2 regions of the Mesorhizobium sp. C264A genome follow, and region 2 is predicted to be linked to the other one. Evidence: riboswitches for the same ligand, from Rfam matches in the RefSeq annotation. Region 2 holds a riboswitch; the other holds the start of a gene.

Region 1 (6,924 bases), 1.6 Mb from region 2:
GTTCGATGGTCCTTCGCTGCGAAGGGTACTGTCCATGCTGGAGAAACGCCTGCCGGAAACCGCGATCCTCAACATCGGGCGCGGACTGCACAATGGTCATTTCTTTCCACGCGCATTGAACATCGTGAAGGATACGGGTGCTGCGCCATTGAAACCCGCCCGAGTCAGGACCGGCGCCATCGACCCGCCGCCGAAAGCGGCCGTGCGGCGAAAGAAGTAGAAGGGGCTTTATTTCGCCGCGATCGCGGCGAAGATTCACGGGTCGAAACATCCGTGGTGCGGCCATGCTCGATGCGCTCAGCCTGCTTGCCTGCCTTGCCTGCACCACGCCCGTGGCTGCCCCGGCCGTTGCCGTGGATGTCGAACTGGTGCTGGCCGTCGACATCTCACAGTCGATGGACGAGAGGGAGTTCGCGCTGCAGCGCGCTGGCTATGTCGAGGCGCTCAGGCATCCCGATTTCATCAAGGCCGTGCGCTCGGGAACCACCGGGCGCATCGCGCTTGCCTATTTCGAATGGGCGGGCGTCGTGCGCGAGGATGGCGTCATCGCCTGGCAGGTGATCGACAGCGCAGAGAGCGCCAACGCCTTAGCCGACAGAATAGAAGCGCGGCCGTTCCGCAGCTTTCGCGGCACCTCGATTTCCGGTGCGCTTGCCTTCGGCGCCGGGCTGTTCGAGGGCACGGGGTTCGATGCGCCACGCAGCGTCATCGACATTTCCGGCGACGGTCCCAACAACACCGGGCTGCCCGTCGCCACGACACGCGATGCGGCGGTGGCCAAGGGCATCGTCATCAACGGCCTGCCGATCCTGATCAGCCCGTCGCCGACCTTCAGCCATCTCGACCAGTATTATGACGACTGCGTCACCGGTGGGCCCGGCTCCTTCGTGTTGCCGATCTATGCGGCCTCGGAATTCGCCACCGCCATACGCCGCAAGTTGATCCTGGAGGTGAGCGGCATCGCCGATGCGACCGTGGTCCCGATCGATGCCGCCGCACCCATGGACTGCCTGCAGGGCGAACGCGACCGGCGGCTATATTCCGACCCATATCTGCCGGAACTCGACAAATGAGGTTTGAGGCAGTTCGGAGGGGAAAGCCGCTGCGCGGCTTGTCGGCAAACTTCAGGCCGGCCGTGCACCGTATTTGTCGCGAAATTCGGCATAGAGATCGCGGCGCCAGCGCCGGCCGCCGACATAGCCACGCAACAGCTGCGGCAGCGAATAGCCAAGCGCCTTCGACGACCGGTTGGCCATATAGCCGGAGAACGCCTGCGAAACCCTGCCCTTGAGTGCATCGGCGATGAGCTGCCGGGCGATCATGTAAGGCGGAATGTAGGGGTAGCGGTCGGCGATATAGGGGTGCTTGTCGATCAAGCTCGCATAGGCTTCGACATAGCCGTCCCGGCGACCGGAGATCGAATTCTCCGAGTTGTACTTTTTCCAGTCGATCACTTCGGACAGCTGCGCGCCGCTGCGACGGGCAAAGCGCAGCAACAATTCGCGATCCTGCATGCGCGTGACGTCACTGTCGTAGCCGCCGATGGCCAGCAGCGACTCGCGCCGGGCGGTGATTGCCGACCCGGCAATGAAGATGGTCTGCGCGACAAGGGCCCGCTCCAGCGAGTCGCGGCTCAGCAGCGCCTCGCGGTTGACGCAGTTGGTGCGGCGATTGCCCTTCAGCGACACGAAGGAACTGATCAGCACTTCGAGCGAGGGATTGTTGTCGAACTGCTCCAGCGTCCGCGCCAGGCGATCCGGCAAATAGACGTCGTCGGAATCGAGGAATGTCACCACCGGCGCCTGCGCCCGCTCGATGCCGGCATTGCGGGCGGCATTGGCGCCGCGCCATTTCGAGCCAACATAGATCAGCCGTGGATCGCGGATTTCGGCAAGTGCGGCTGCCGTACCGTCGGTCGAGCCGTCATCGACGACAATGTGTTCGAACCGGGGAAAATTCTGCGCCAGCACGCTCTCCACGGCGCGCACCACCTTGCTGCGGCGATTGTGCGTCGGTGTGATCACCGAGATCAGCGGAGCGAGGTCGGTTGCCTTGGACATGTTGCTTCGATTGTGCCCCGAAATGCCTGGAGGCCGGAGGTTTTGATGGTCGCCGTCCAAGCCTTACCCCGGGATGGCATTCGATTCGACGCTACAAAAAACCAGCGGCAATGTCATCACAAACTGTTGAGCCAGGACGCCGGTAAGCCGGCCGATTACCCCAGACGTAATCGACCGATGGCCATCATGTCTGCAGATTGCGCCAACGAAGCCGGTCGTCGGGCTTCGATCTCACAGGGAGTTCAGCCATGGCCGCCTACGCCGTCGCCCATATGCGTCAAGTCACAATGGGCCCGCAGATTGTCGAGTATCTGCAGAGGATCGACGCCACATTGGAGCCGTTCGGCGGCCGCTTCCTTGTCCACGGCGGCGACATGGACGTGGTCGAAAACGAATGGCCCGGGCATCTGATCGTCATCGAGTTTCCGGACAGGGCGCATGCGTAGGGCTGGTACGATTCATCAGCCTATCGGGAGATTCTGGCCTTGCGCACCGACAACTCCCACGCCGATGTGATCATCGCCGATGGCGTTCAGCACCCGCACAAGGCGACGGACGTGCTGGAATAGGGGCAAACTACCGCTTCAGCAAGAACACCGCTTGCTGGCCGAAGAAATTCCAGAACCACCATGGCATCGACAGGCCGATCTTCTGGCCGTTGCCGTCGAGCGCGGTGGCTTTCTCGACCGAAGCGCCGAGTTCCTCGACCAGATTGACGAAGTCGCGGATGGTGCAGAAATGGATGTTGGGCGTGTCGTACCAGGAATAGGGCAGGTCCGCGGTCACCGGCATCCGGCCCTTGACGAACAGCGACAGCCGCACCCGCCAGTGGCCGAAATTGGGGAAGGAGACGATGGCGCGGTTGCCGATTCGCAGCAGCTCGTCGAGCACCAGCTTCGGGTTGCGGGTCGCCTGCAGCGTCTGAGACAGGACGACGAAGTCAAAACCCTTGTCCGGATAGAATTCGAGGTCGGTATCGGCATCGCCCTGGATGACCGAGAGACCGCGCGCCACGCATTCATTGACGCCGCGCTGTGACAGCTCCAGCCCGCGGCCGTCGACCTGCTTGGTCTCCTGCAGGAGTTCGAGCAGCAGGCCGTCGCCGGAGCCGACATCGAGCACCCGCGACTGCGGCGGTATCAGGTTGGCCACCACTTCGAGGTCGACGCGCTGGCTGCCATTGACGCTCATGAGGCGAGCCCCCTTGCGCGGGCCGCCGAGCCGATGAAGCCCTTGATGGCGGCAAACAGTTCGGGTTCATCGAGCAGGAAGGCATCATGGCCGCGGTCGGTGTCGATCTCGACGAAGGAGACGGAGGCGCCGGCGGCGTTGAGCGCATGCACGATCGAGCGGCTCTCCTCGGTCGGGAACAGCCAGTCCGAGGTGAAGGACACCAGGCAGAAGCGGGTCTTGGTCCCGGCAAAGGCATCTGCCAACCGGCCGCCATGGTCGGCGGCGAGGTCGAAATAATCCATCGAACGGGTCATGTAGAGGTAGGAGTTGGCGTCGAAGCGGTCGACGAATGTCATGCCCTGGTGGCGCAGATAGCTTTCGATCTGGAAATCTGCGTCGAAACCGAAGGTCAGCGCTTCGCGGTCCTGCAGATTGCGGCCGAATTTCCGATGCAGGGCGGCTTCCGACAGATAGGTGATGTGGGCGGCCATGCGCGCCACGGCGAGCCCCTTTTCCGGGCGCTTGCCGTGCTCGAAATATTTGCCGCCATGCCAGTCCGGATCAGCCATGACAGCCTGGCGGCCGACCTCGTGGAAGGCGATGTTCTGCGAGGAATGGCGTGCGCCTGTGGCGATCGGCAGGGCCGAGAAGACGCGCTCGGAATAGCATGACGCCCATTCCAGCACCTGCATGCCGCCCATCGAGCCGCCGAGCACGCAAAACAGCTTTTCGATGCCGAAATGGTCGACCAGCATCAGTTGCGCCCGCACCATGTCGCGGATGGTGATGATTGGCAGGTCGAGGCCGTAGGGCTTGCCGGTGGCGGGATTGGTCGAGGCCGGACCGGTGGAGCCGAGGCAGCCGCCGATGACGTTGGAGCAAATGACGAAGAAGCGGTTGGTGTCGATGATCTTGCCGGGACCGATCAGCACTTCCCACCAGCCGGGCTTGCCGGTCACCGGATTGGTGCTGGCGACATGCTGGTCGCCGGTCAGCGCGTGGCAGACCAGGATGGCGTTGGTGCGGGCATCGTTGAGGGCGCCATATGTCTGGTAGGCGATCTGGAACGGCGACAAAAGCGTGCCGGCGTCGAGCTTCAGCGGCTTGTCAGGGCCAAAACGCAACACAGGGCTCGACGGGTTGTCGGCCTCGTTGTTGGTTTTTGTAGCGCGGAGCGCGGCCATGTGACTCTCCTTGCCCGCCGTCAGGCAATAAAAAACCGGCAATGCGATCGCAAAGCCGGTTACGTCACGCAAACGGCCCTTTAGCGAGTTGTTTAACGTGGCTGCAAGCCGACCGGCCAAATCACCACGGAACTGTTGCGTTCTTCTAGAACTCGTGCGGCCCGGCGTCAACGGCCAGCTATTGCCCGCCTCTCGACATTCGCGGCTACGGCTTGTATTTCCGCTGCGGCCTCCGGACGGAGGCATTCTCGATGGATTTGCGGCATGGACAAGACAGCGGACAAGGCACGGCCGACGCCCCGCGCGGGCATTATGGACATCGACGCCTATGTGCCGGGCAAGAGCACGGCACCGGCCGGCGTCGCCAAGGTCCATAAATTGTCGTCGAACGAGAACCCGCTCGGCCCGTCGCCGAAGGCGATCGAGGCCGCGCGCGAAGTGGCCAGCAAGCTCGATGTCTATCCCGACGGCACCGCCCGCCGGCTGCGCGAGGCGATCGCCGAGGTGCATGGCCTCAACCCGGCAAACATCATCTGCTCCAACGGTTCCGACGAGATTTTGGGCCTGCTGGCGCAGACCTATCTGGCGGCCGGCGATGAGGCCATCATCACCGAACACGCCTTCATGATCTACAAGATCTACATCCAGTCGGCCGGCGGGACACCGGTGACGATCAAGGAAACCGAGGAACGCGCCGACGTCGACGCGATCCTGGCCGCGGTGACGCCGCGGACCAAAATCATCTTCCTCGCCAATCCCAACAATCCGACCGGAACCTATCTGCCGTTCCAGGAGGTCCGCCGCCTGCATTCCGCTCTCCCGGGCAACGTGCTTCTGGTGCTCGACGCGGCCTATGCCGAATATGTCAGGCGCAATGACTATGAGGCCGGCATCGAGCTGGCGGGCAGCGCACAGAATGTGGTCATGACCCGCACCTTCTCCAAGCTTGGCCTTGGCGGCGCGCGCATCGGCTGGATGTATGGCCCACTGCACATCGTCGATGCCATCAACCGCATCCGCGGCCCTTTCAACGTTAACGCAACAGCGATCGAGGCCGGCATTGCCGCCATCCGCGACCGCGCCCATGTCGAGCGCAGTTCGTTGCACAACGAGACCTGGCTTACCTGGCTGAATGAAGAACTGACGAAGCTTGGGCTGCGCGTGACGCCCAGCGTCGGCAATTTCGTCCTCATCCACTTTCCCGACGACAAGAGGCATTCGGCTGAGGCGGCGGACGATTACCTCACCCAGCGCGGCTATATATTGCGGCGCGTTACCGGCTATGGCTTTCCCAATGCGCTGCGCATGAGCGTCGGCACCGAAGAAGCAAATCGCGGCGTCATCGATGCCCTCACGACATTCCTGAAAAGCTGAAACAATGACATTACCGATGTTTGAAAAGATCGCGCTGGTCGGCATCGGCCTGATCGGCTCGTCGCTGGCCCGAATCATCCGCCGCGAGGGCCTGGCCCGCCATGTCGCCATCGCGACGCGCAGCCCGGCCACGCTGGCGCGGGCGAAGGAGCTCGGTCTTGGCGAGAGCTACACCACCGGCGCCAGGGAAGCGGTCCGCGACGCCGACCTGATCATCGTCTCGGTGCCTGTGGGATCGTCGGGCGAGGTGGCGCAAGAGATCGCAGCGGCGCTGAAAAAAGGCGCCATCCTCACCGATGTCGGTTCGACCAAGGCCTCCGTCATTGCGCAAATGCAGCCCTATGTGCCGGACGGCGTGCACTTCATTCCGGGACACCCGCTGGCGGGTACGGAGAAATCGGGCCCGGATGCGGGTTTCGCCGAGCTGTTCGAAAACCGCTGGTGCATCTTCACGCCGCTGCCGGGAACCGATCCGGCCGCGCTGGAAAAGCTGTCGGAATTCTGGCGGCGCTGCGGCTCCAACATCGACACGATGGACCCGCAGCATCATGACATGACGCTGGCCATCGTTTCGCATCTTCCGCACATCATTGCCTACAACATCGTCGGCACCGCCGACGATCTGGAATCGGTGACCAAGTCGGAAGTGATCAAATATTCGGCTTCCGGTTTCCGCGACTTCACCCGTCTGGCCGCCTCCGACCCGACCATGTGGCGCGACGTGTGCCTGCACAACAAGGATGCCATCCTGGAAATGCTGGCGCGCTTTTCGGAGGACCTCGCCTCGCTGCAGCGGGCGATCCGCTGGGGCGACGGCGACAAGCTGTTCGACCTGTTCACCCGGACCCGCGCCGTGCGACGCTCGATCATCGAAGCCGGCCAGGACATCGACGTGCCGGACTTCGGCCGCCAGGCGATCGAGCACCCGGTGAAAAGTTAAACCTGTTTCAGACGCGCCAGGTCGCCGCGACCATGGCCATTGTCTCGGCGCGGTCCGGCGCGCCCAGCCGGCCGCCGAAGCGCTGGCATTTGAGCGCGGCCGCCGCGCTGGCAAAGCGCAACGCGTGCTCGACCGGCATGGCCTCAGCAAGTCCAACGGCAAAGGCGCCGTGGAAAACGTCGCCGGCGGCCAG
Region 2 (6,924 bases):
TCAGCGCTTCGCGGCGACAGGCTGAACAACAATGGCAAGGTCTGCGGCATCGACTCCGCCAAGGCCCATGTCCTCGGTTGCCTCGACAAGCAGTTGTTCCCGTTGAAGCGCGGCTCAAACGCTTCGCTCGACGAGGTCAAACTGACCGAAGGCTTTTGGGGCAGGAAACGTTTGGCCGCACGCGAACTGCTGTTTATCGGCCATTTTCATGCCTGCCTTGGCGCCGCGAAATCGTATCTCTTTCGCGGCTGACGCCGGCGGACGGGACTCAATAGATATCGAAATCGAAATACTTGGCCTGGATCTTCTTGTAAGTGCCGTCGGCGACGATGGCGTCTATCGCCGCGTTGAGCTTGTCGCGAAGTGCCGTGTCCTCCAGGCGGACAGCGATGCCGGCTTGCGTCTCGGTGCCCTTGACGTCACCGACAAGCTTGCAGCAGCCGTCGCTCGCCTTCTTCAGCCAGTCCATCAGCACGAATTTGTCGGAGATGACGGCGTCGAGACGGCCGTTCTGCAAGTCGGTGATCGCCTCTTCCTGGGTGGGGTAGAGTTTCGCCTCGGCGCCGGCCTTGCCATAGGCGTCCTGCGCATAGTCGGCCTGGGTGGTCGAGGCCTGCGCGCCCACCGTCTTGCCGGCAAGGGCTGCCGGTTCGGTGGAAGTGAGGTCGCTGTCCTTCGGCGCCACCAGCGCCAGCGGCGTCGTGTAGTATTTGTTGGTGAAGGCGACCTGTTTCTTGCGCTCCTCGGTGATGCTCATCGAGGCGATGATGGCGTCGAACTTTTTCGCCTGCAGCGCCGGGATGATGCCGTCCCAGTCCTGGGTGACGATCTCGCACTCGACCTTCATCTGCGCACACAGCGCATTGGCAATGTCGATGTCGAAGCCCTCGATCTTGCCGTCCGCGGTGATGGTGTTGAAGGGCGGATAAGCGCCCTCGGTGCCGATCTTCAATTTCTCCTGCGCCTCAGCCAGCGAGCCGGCCGATATCACCAGCATGGCAGCGCTCGCTGCCGATATGATCCATCTTGAAATCTGCATCTTGGTTCCCCTTGCGCGCCGTTCTCTTGCCGGCCACCGAAAGGCAGCCAAGCATGGTGAGGCAGCGCAGGCAAGTATTTTGCCTGACGGTGATCGAAGGTTCAGCCGGCGGGGCGGAAATGCTTGGAGAGCTTGAGGCCTTGCGCCTGGTAATTCGAGCCGAGATCGGTGCCGTAAAGCGCCTGCGGCCGCTTCAGCATGTGTTCGTAGACCAGCCGGCCGACAATCTGGCCGTGGTCGAGGATGAACGGCACTTCGTGGCTGCGCACTTCGAGCACCGCCCGGCTGCCGGTGCCGCCTGAGGCCGAATGGCCGAAGCCCGGATCGAAGAAGCCGGCATAGTGAACACGGAATTCGCCAACCAGCGGATCGAAGGGCGTCATCTCGGCGGCGTAGAGCGGCGGCACGTGCACGGCTTCGCGGCTGACCAGGATGTAGAACTCGTCCGGGTCGAGCACCAGTTCGCCGGCGCCGCTCTTATAGAGCGGCTCCCAGAAATCGACGGCATCCTGGGCGGCGCGCTTGTCGACATCGACCAAGCCGGTGTGATGCTTGCCGCGATAGCCGACCAGGCCGTTCTGGTCGCCGTCAAGATCGATCGACAGCGCAATGCCGCCGCCGGAAATGTTGGGCGGCTCGGTCGCCACCAGCATCTCGGCGCGGTGCAATTCGTTCAGTTCTGCCTCCGACAACAGCGCGTTGCCAGTGCGAAAGCGGATCTGCGACAGCCTCGATCCGGCGCGTACGACGATCGGGAAGGTGCGTGGACTGACTTCGAGATAAAGCGGCCCGTGATAGCCGGGGGCGATCTTGTCGAACTCATGGCCGCGATCGGTCATCACCCGGGTGAAGATGTCGAGCCGGCCGGTCGAGCTCTTCGGGTTGGCCGAGGCCGACACGTTTGCGGGCAGCGCCAGGCTTTCGAGCAGCGGCACGATGTAGACGCAGCCGGTTTCCAGCACCGCGCCCTCGGCGAGACTGAATTCGTGCAATTTCAGCCGGTGAAGCTTGTCGGCCACCAGATGATCGGGACCCGGCAGGAAGGAGGCGCGCACGCGAAAAGCCTTGTCGCCGAGCCTGAGATCGAGGCTCGCCGGCTGCACCTGGTCGACATCGAGCGCGCGCGGCGACTTCAGCGCGCCGGACTGAAACAGCGCGGAAATGTCCTGATCGGGAAGAATGCCTGTCTGCCGCAAAAGGCTGGCTCCGCTCCAAGGTCGGTCTCTTTGTGGCAGGTTCTTGCCGCAAAACCGCTGGATATTGTTGCGGAACCTGCCTAGTACAAACCTCTTAATGAAGCCGGCAATTGACGCAAGCGCAGGTGAGGTCTAAAGGGTCGTTATCCCGTGGTGATTTGGCCGGTCGGCTTGCAGCCACGTTAAACAAGTCGCTAAAGGACCGTCGGGCCGCAAGGCCATATGGACCGGTTGCGACTTTCGCGGCCGGTTTTTTTGTGTCTGGAACAAAAGCGATGAGCACCAAGAAGCGTAACTGGAAACCTCAGACCGCACTCGTGCACGGGGGAACGCTGCGTTCCCAGTTCGGCGAGACGTCCGAAGCGATGTACCTCACCCAAGGCTATGTCTACGAGACGGCGCAGGCTGCCGAGGCCCGTTTCAAGGGCGAGGAGCCGGGCTTCATCTATTCGCGCTATGCCAACCCTACCGTCGACATGTTCGAAAAGCGCATGTGCGCGCTGGAGGGTGCCGAAGATGCGCGCGCCACGGCGTCCGGCATGGCTGCGGTGACGGCAGCGCTCCTGTGCAGCGCCAAGGCCGGCGACCATATCGTTGCGGCGCGCGCGCTGTTCGGCTCCTGCCGCTGGGTGGTGGAGACGCTGGCGCCGAAATACGGCATCGAGGCAACGCTGGTCGACGGCACCGACATCGCCAACTGGGAAAAGGCGGTGCGGCCGAACACGAAACTGTTCTTCCTGGAAAGCCCGACCAATCCGACGCTGGAAGTGGTCGACATCGCAGCGGTGGCGGCGCTCGCCACCTCGATCGGCGCCAGGCTGATCGTCGACAATGTCTTTGCCACGCCCTTGCAGCAGAAGCCCTTGCAGCTCGGCGCCCATATCGTCGTCTACTCCGCGACCAAGCACATTGACGGCCAGGGACGCTGTCTCGGCGGCATCATCCTGTCGGACAAGAAATGGATCGACGAGAATTTGCACGACTATTTCCGCCACACCGGCCCGAGCCTGTCGCCGTTCAACGCCTGGACGCTGCTCAAGGGCCTGGAGACGCTGCCGGTTCGGGTGCGCCAGCAGACGGAAAGCGCGGCCAAGATCGCGGATTTCCTGGCAGGACGGCCGGAAATCGCCCGCGTGATCTATCCCGGCCGCGCCGACCACCCGCAGGCCGACATCGTCAAGAAGCAGATGACGGGCGGATCGACGCTGATCTGCCTCGACGTGAAGGGCGGCAAGCAGGCGGCCTTCGCCTTGCAGAACGCGCTCGACATCGTGCTGATCTCCAACAATCTCGGCGACGCCAAGAGCCTGATCACCCATCCGGCGACCACCACGCACAAGAACCTCAGCGACGAAGCTCGCGCCGAGCTTGGCATCGGGCCGGGAACGCTCAGGCTGTCGGTCGGTCTTGAGGATACGGACGATCTGCTGGAGGACGTTGCGCAGGCGCTGAAGGCAGCCGGGTAGGCCGCGAGGCGTCACGCTCCCGACGAAGCCTCTTCCAGCTCGGCCGTCTTGGTGCCGATGATCATGGTGTTGCCGCCAATCGACGGCGCCGCTCAGCCAGCCGCGCGCCCAGATGGCGGGAAGCATCATGTCGCGGACCATCATCGCCGGGACCATGCGCAGCGACAGATGCCAGCCCTTGGCCGCGGCCAGCGCGCATTCGGGAATGTAGGCCGCCGCCAGCACGGCCAACACCGTGGCCGGCAGGCTGATGCCGGCACTTGCTGCCGCCACCAGCGCCAACGCCAACGGCACGGCGACGCCGGTCAGGATCTCGGGTGCGAAAAACAGCGGGAAAGTGACGCGGCGCAACCGCGCCCAGCGCGCCTGACGCGACCAGATGTCGGCAAGTCGGCGCTGCCCCAGTGGTTGCTCGAAAGGCGAGGCAACGAGATTGACGCGCAGGCCCAGTCCGTTGACCAGCTTGGTTGCAGCAGCATCCTCGGCGATCTCGGCGGCCAGCGCGCGGATACCGCCATTGGTATCGAGCATCGGCTTGTTCCACAGCATGCTCTTGCCCTGGGCAAAGCCGAGGCCAAGCGCCTCGCCGGCATATTGCCAGCGCGCCTGCAGCGTGTTGAGGAACGCGCATTCGACCTCGGCCCAGAAGCCTTCCGGCCGCGAGCCGATCGGCGTCGAGCAGATAAGCCCGGTATTGGTCCGCCAGGCCGCCATCAGGTGCTGGACGTAATCCCTAGGCATCAGCACGTTGGAATCCGCCAGAATAACCCAATGATTGCGCGCCGCTTCCCAGCCCTTGACGCAGTTGTTGAGCTTCGGGTTGCTGCTGACGCGGTCGTCGCCGATCAGCAGCCGGGCCGGCACGTTGGGAAACAGGACGATCGCCCTGTTTATCAGTTTGACGACGGGATCGTCGGCGTGAGCGACGCAGAAGATCAGTTCGTAGCGCGGCCAGTCGAGCGAGAAGGCTCGCTGCAGCGTCTCTTGTGTGAACGGCTCCACGCCGCGCGACGGCACGACGATCGAGACCGGTGGCTGCTCGTTGGACGGCGGGGGGATGAGACGGCGCGCTTGCAGTTTCGACGAAGCAAGCAGGATGCTGGCGAGATTGGAAAGAAGCAAAGCGGAGGAGGCGAAGGCGGCTGTGAGAGCTGGTTCCATCGAGATCTGGTCACTCCGGAAAGGCCGCTCGCGGCTGCTTTGTCAGTCGACAGATGGGCCTTGAGTCGCCGGCAAGGTTTGCGCACACCAACATTGTCATGTGTCACTTAAATGACATTGTTTGTCGGCACCTCCGCTTTGAGGCTGGCAGGACATGCCGTTGTGCGCGTATCAAACCGCATAGCGCGACAAATGTTCCTTGCCGCGCAACCGGAGCAGCCCATGTATCGCGCCGTCACGCGCAACATCGAAGTGCAGGTCAGACCGTTCTACCTGGAGGACCGCTCGGACCCGGCGGAGAACCGTTATGTCTGGGGCTACCAGGTGACGATCGACAACCAGTCGGACGATTTCGTGCAGCTTATGTCGCGTTACTGGCACATCACCGACGGCAGCGGCCGGATCGAGGAAGTGCGCGGCGCCGGCGTGGTCGGCGACCAGCCTGAGCTCAATCCCGGCGACAGCTATCAATACACGTCAGGCTGCCCGCTCTCGACGCCCTCCGGCTTCATGGTCGGCCACTACACCATGCGCAACAAAAAGGGCGAGACGTTCGACGTCGCTATTCCCGCGTTTTCGCTGGATCTGCCGGGGACGCGGCGGACGGTGAATTAGGGGTTTTCTCCCCATCTCTATACGGGGAGGAATGCCCGGCAGTGCAACGAGGGGCGCCGCCGGACTCATGAGGTTATCTTCCACGCACATGACGTAGGCTATGCGCGGCCATTCACCAAAGTTCGCGCTGCCCCTCATCCGCCCTTCGGGCACCTTCTCCCCGTGAACGGGGAGAAGGAAGAGATGCTACTGAGTTGCAAACTCCGCCGGGTCGAAGTCGTACTGCTTCGAGCAGAACTCGCAGGCGACGTGGATGCCGCCATCTTCGGTGCTGTCCTTGATCTCCTGCGCGGAAAACCCCTCGAGGATGCCGCGTATCTTGTCCCTTGAGCAGGAACATTGGTCGGCGACCGGCACGCCGCCGAAGACGCGCACGCCATGTTCGTGGAACAGCCTGTAGAGCAGCCGCTCGGCGCCGATGGTCGGGTCGATCAGCTCGGTCGGCTCGATGGTGCCGAGCAGCGCCACCAGCTCGCGCCACGAATTGTCGGCCGGCTCCTGCGTCACGTCACGCGGATCGCCGTCGCCGCCCGAAATGTCGGGCACGCGCATGCGCTCGGGTGACTGCGGCAGGAACTGCGCCAGGATACCGCCGGCGCGCCACTGCTCGCGCGCACCGCCGGGGCCGGGCGTCAGCAGCTTGGCCACCGACAGCCGGAGGTCGGTCGGGATCTGCTCCGACTGGCGGAAATAGGTGCGCGCGGCGTCTTCCAGCGTCTCGCCGTCGAGCTGGACGATGCCCTGATAGCGCTGCGTGTGCGCGCCTTGGTCGATGGTCAGCGCCAAAACGCCGCTGCCCAGCAGCGTCTGCTGCGAGGTCTGGCCTGCGGCCACCAGGGCCTCCAGCCGGTCGGCATCGAAGCGCGCATAGGCGCGCAATGCCGAGGGCGTGGAGAAATCCGCGACCAGCATGTCGACAGGCCCGTCGGTGCGGGTCTGCAGGATGAACTTGCCTTCAAATTTGAGCGAAGTGCCGAGCAGCACCGTCAGCACACAGGCTTCCGCCAGCAGGCGGGCGACCGGCTCGGGATAGTCATGACGGTTGAGGATGGCGTCGAGCATCGGCCCGAGCTGCACGGTGCGGCCGCGCACGTCGAGCGGGCCTACCTCGAAGGGCACGACATGATCGTCGCCGGCATAGCCGAACTCGCCGAGTTTGGGGTGATGTTCAGTCACTTGATGCGTTTCCAACATGACAAAGCTCCAGGGCGCGGCCATGCGGCCCGGAGGGGTGCATGCGTCCAAACGCGCTTGATTTGCGTGATGGGGCGCAAATAGGCATCGCGCCGCCCCGGATCAAGCGCTTGGAGAGCAAGCGCCTGGAGATCAAGCGCCCAGACACCAGGCCAAAACCGCCTTCTGGGCGTGGAGCCGGTTCTCGGCTTCGTCGAAGACCACCGAATGCGGACCGTCGATGACCTCGTCGGTGACTTCCTCGCCGCGATGC

What was found. Region 2 has a riboswitch for S-adenosylmethionine ahead of NKL04_RS21165 (O-succinylhomoserine sulfhydrylase). Riboswitches for the same ligand answer to the same signal wherever they lie in the genome.
Region 1: another riboswitch for S-adenosylmethionine. It lies ahead of metX (homoserine O-acetyltransferase MetX); the one in region 2 lies ahead of NKL04_RS21165 (O-succinylhomoserine sulfhydrylase).

Annotation. Positions count from the first base shown of each region.
Region 1 covers NZ_JAMYVY010000002.1:2,000,412-2,007,335, forward strand. The annotation lists gene NKL04_RS28850 (ABC transporter ATP-binding protein/permease) at 1-220, shown strand, start outside; gene NKL04_RS28855 (DUF1194 domain-containing protein) at 285-1,073, shown strand; gene NKL04_RS28860 (glycosyltransferase family 2 protein) at 1,125-2,060, opposite strand; partial or broken gene NKL04_RS28865 (DUF1330 domain-containing protein) at 2,309-2,629, shown strand; gene metW (methionine biosynthesis protein MetW) at 2,637-3,251, opposite strand; gene metX (homoserine O-acetyltransferase MetX) at 3,248-4,417, opposite strand; SAM riboswitch at 4,478-4,555, opposite strand; gene hisC (histidinol-phosphate transaminase) at 4,682-5,791, shown strand; gene NKL04_RS28885 (prephenate/arogenate dehydrogenase family protein) at 5,796-6,731, shown strand; gene NKL04_RS28890 (sugar kinase) at 6,739-6,924, opposite strand, start outside.
Region 2 covers NZ_JAMYVY010000002.1:428,100-435,023, forward strand. The annotation lists gene NKL04_RS21150 (hypothetical protein) at 1-252, shown strand, start outside; gene NKL04_RS21155 (ABC transporter substrate-binding protein) at 269-1,039, opposite strand; gene NKL04_RS21160 (2'-deoxycytidine 5'-triphosphate deaminase) at 1,141-2,235, opposite strand; SAM riboswitch at 2,376-2,453, shown strand; gene NKL04_RS21165 (O-succinylhomoserine sulfhydrylase) at 2,511-3,701, shown strand; partial or broken gene NKL04_RS21170 (ceramide glucosyltransferase) at 3,713-4,862, opposite strand; gene apaG (Co2+/Mg2+ efflux facilitator ApaG/CorD) at 5,085-5,477, shown strand; gene NKL04_RS21180 (Hsp33 family molecular chaperone) at 5,664-6,695, opposite strand; gene argF (ornithine carbamoyltransferase) at 6,804-6,924, opposite strand, start outside.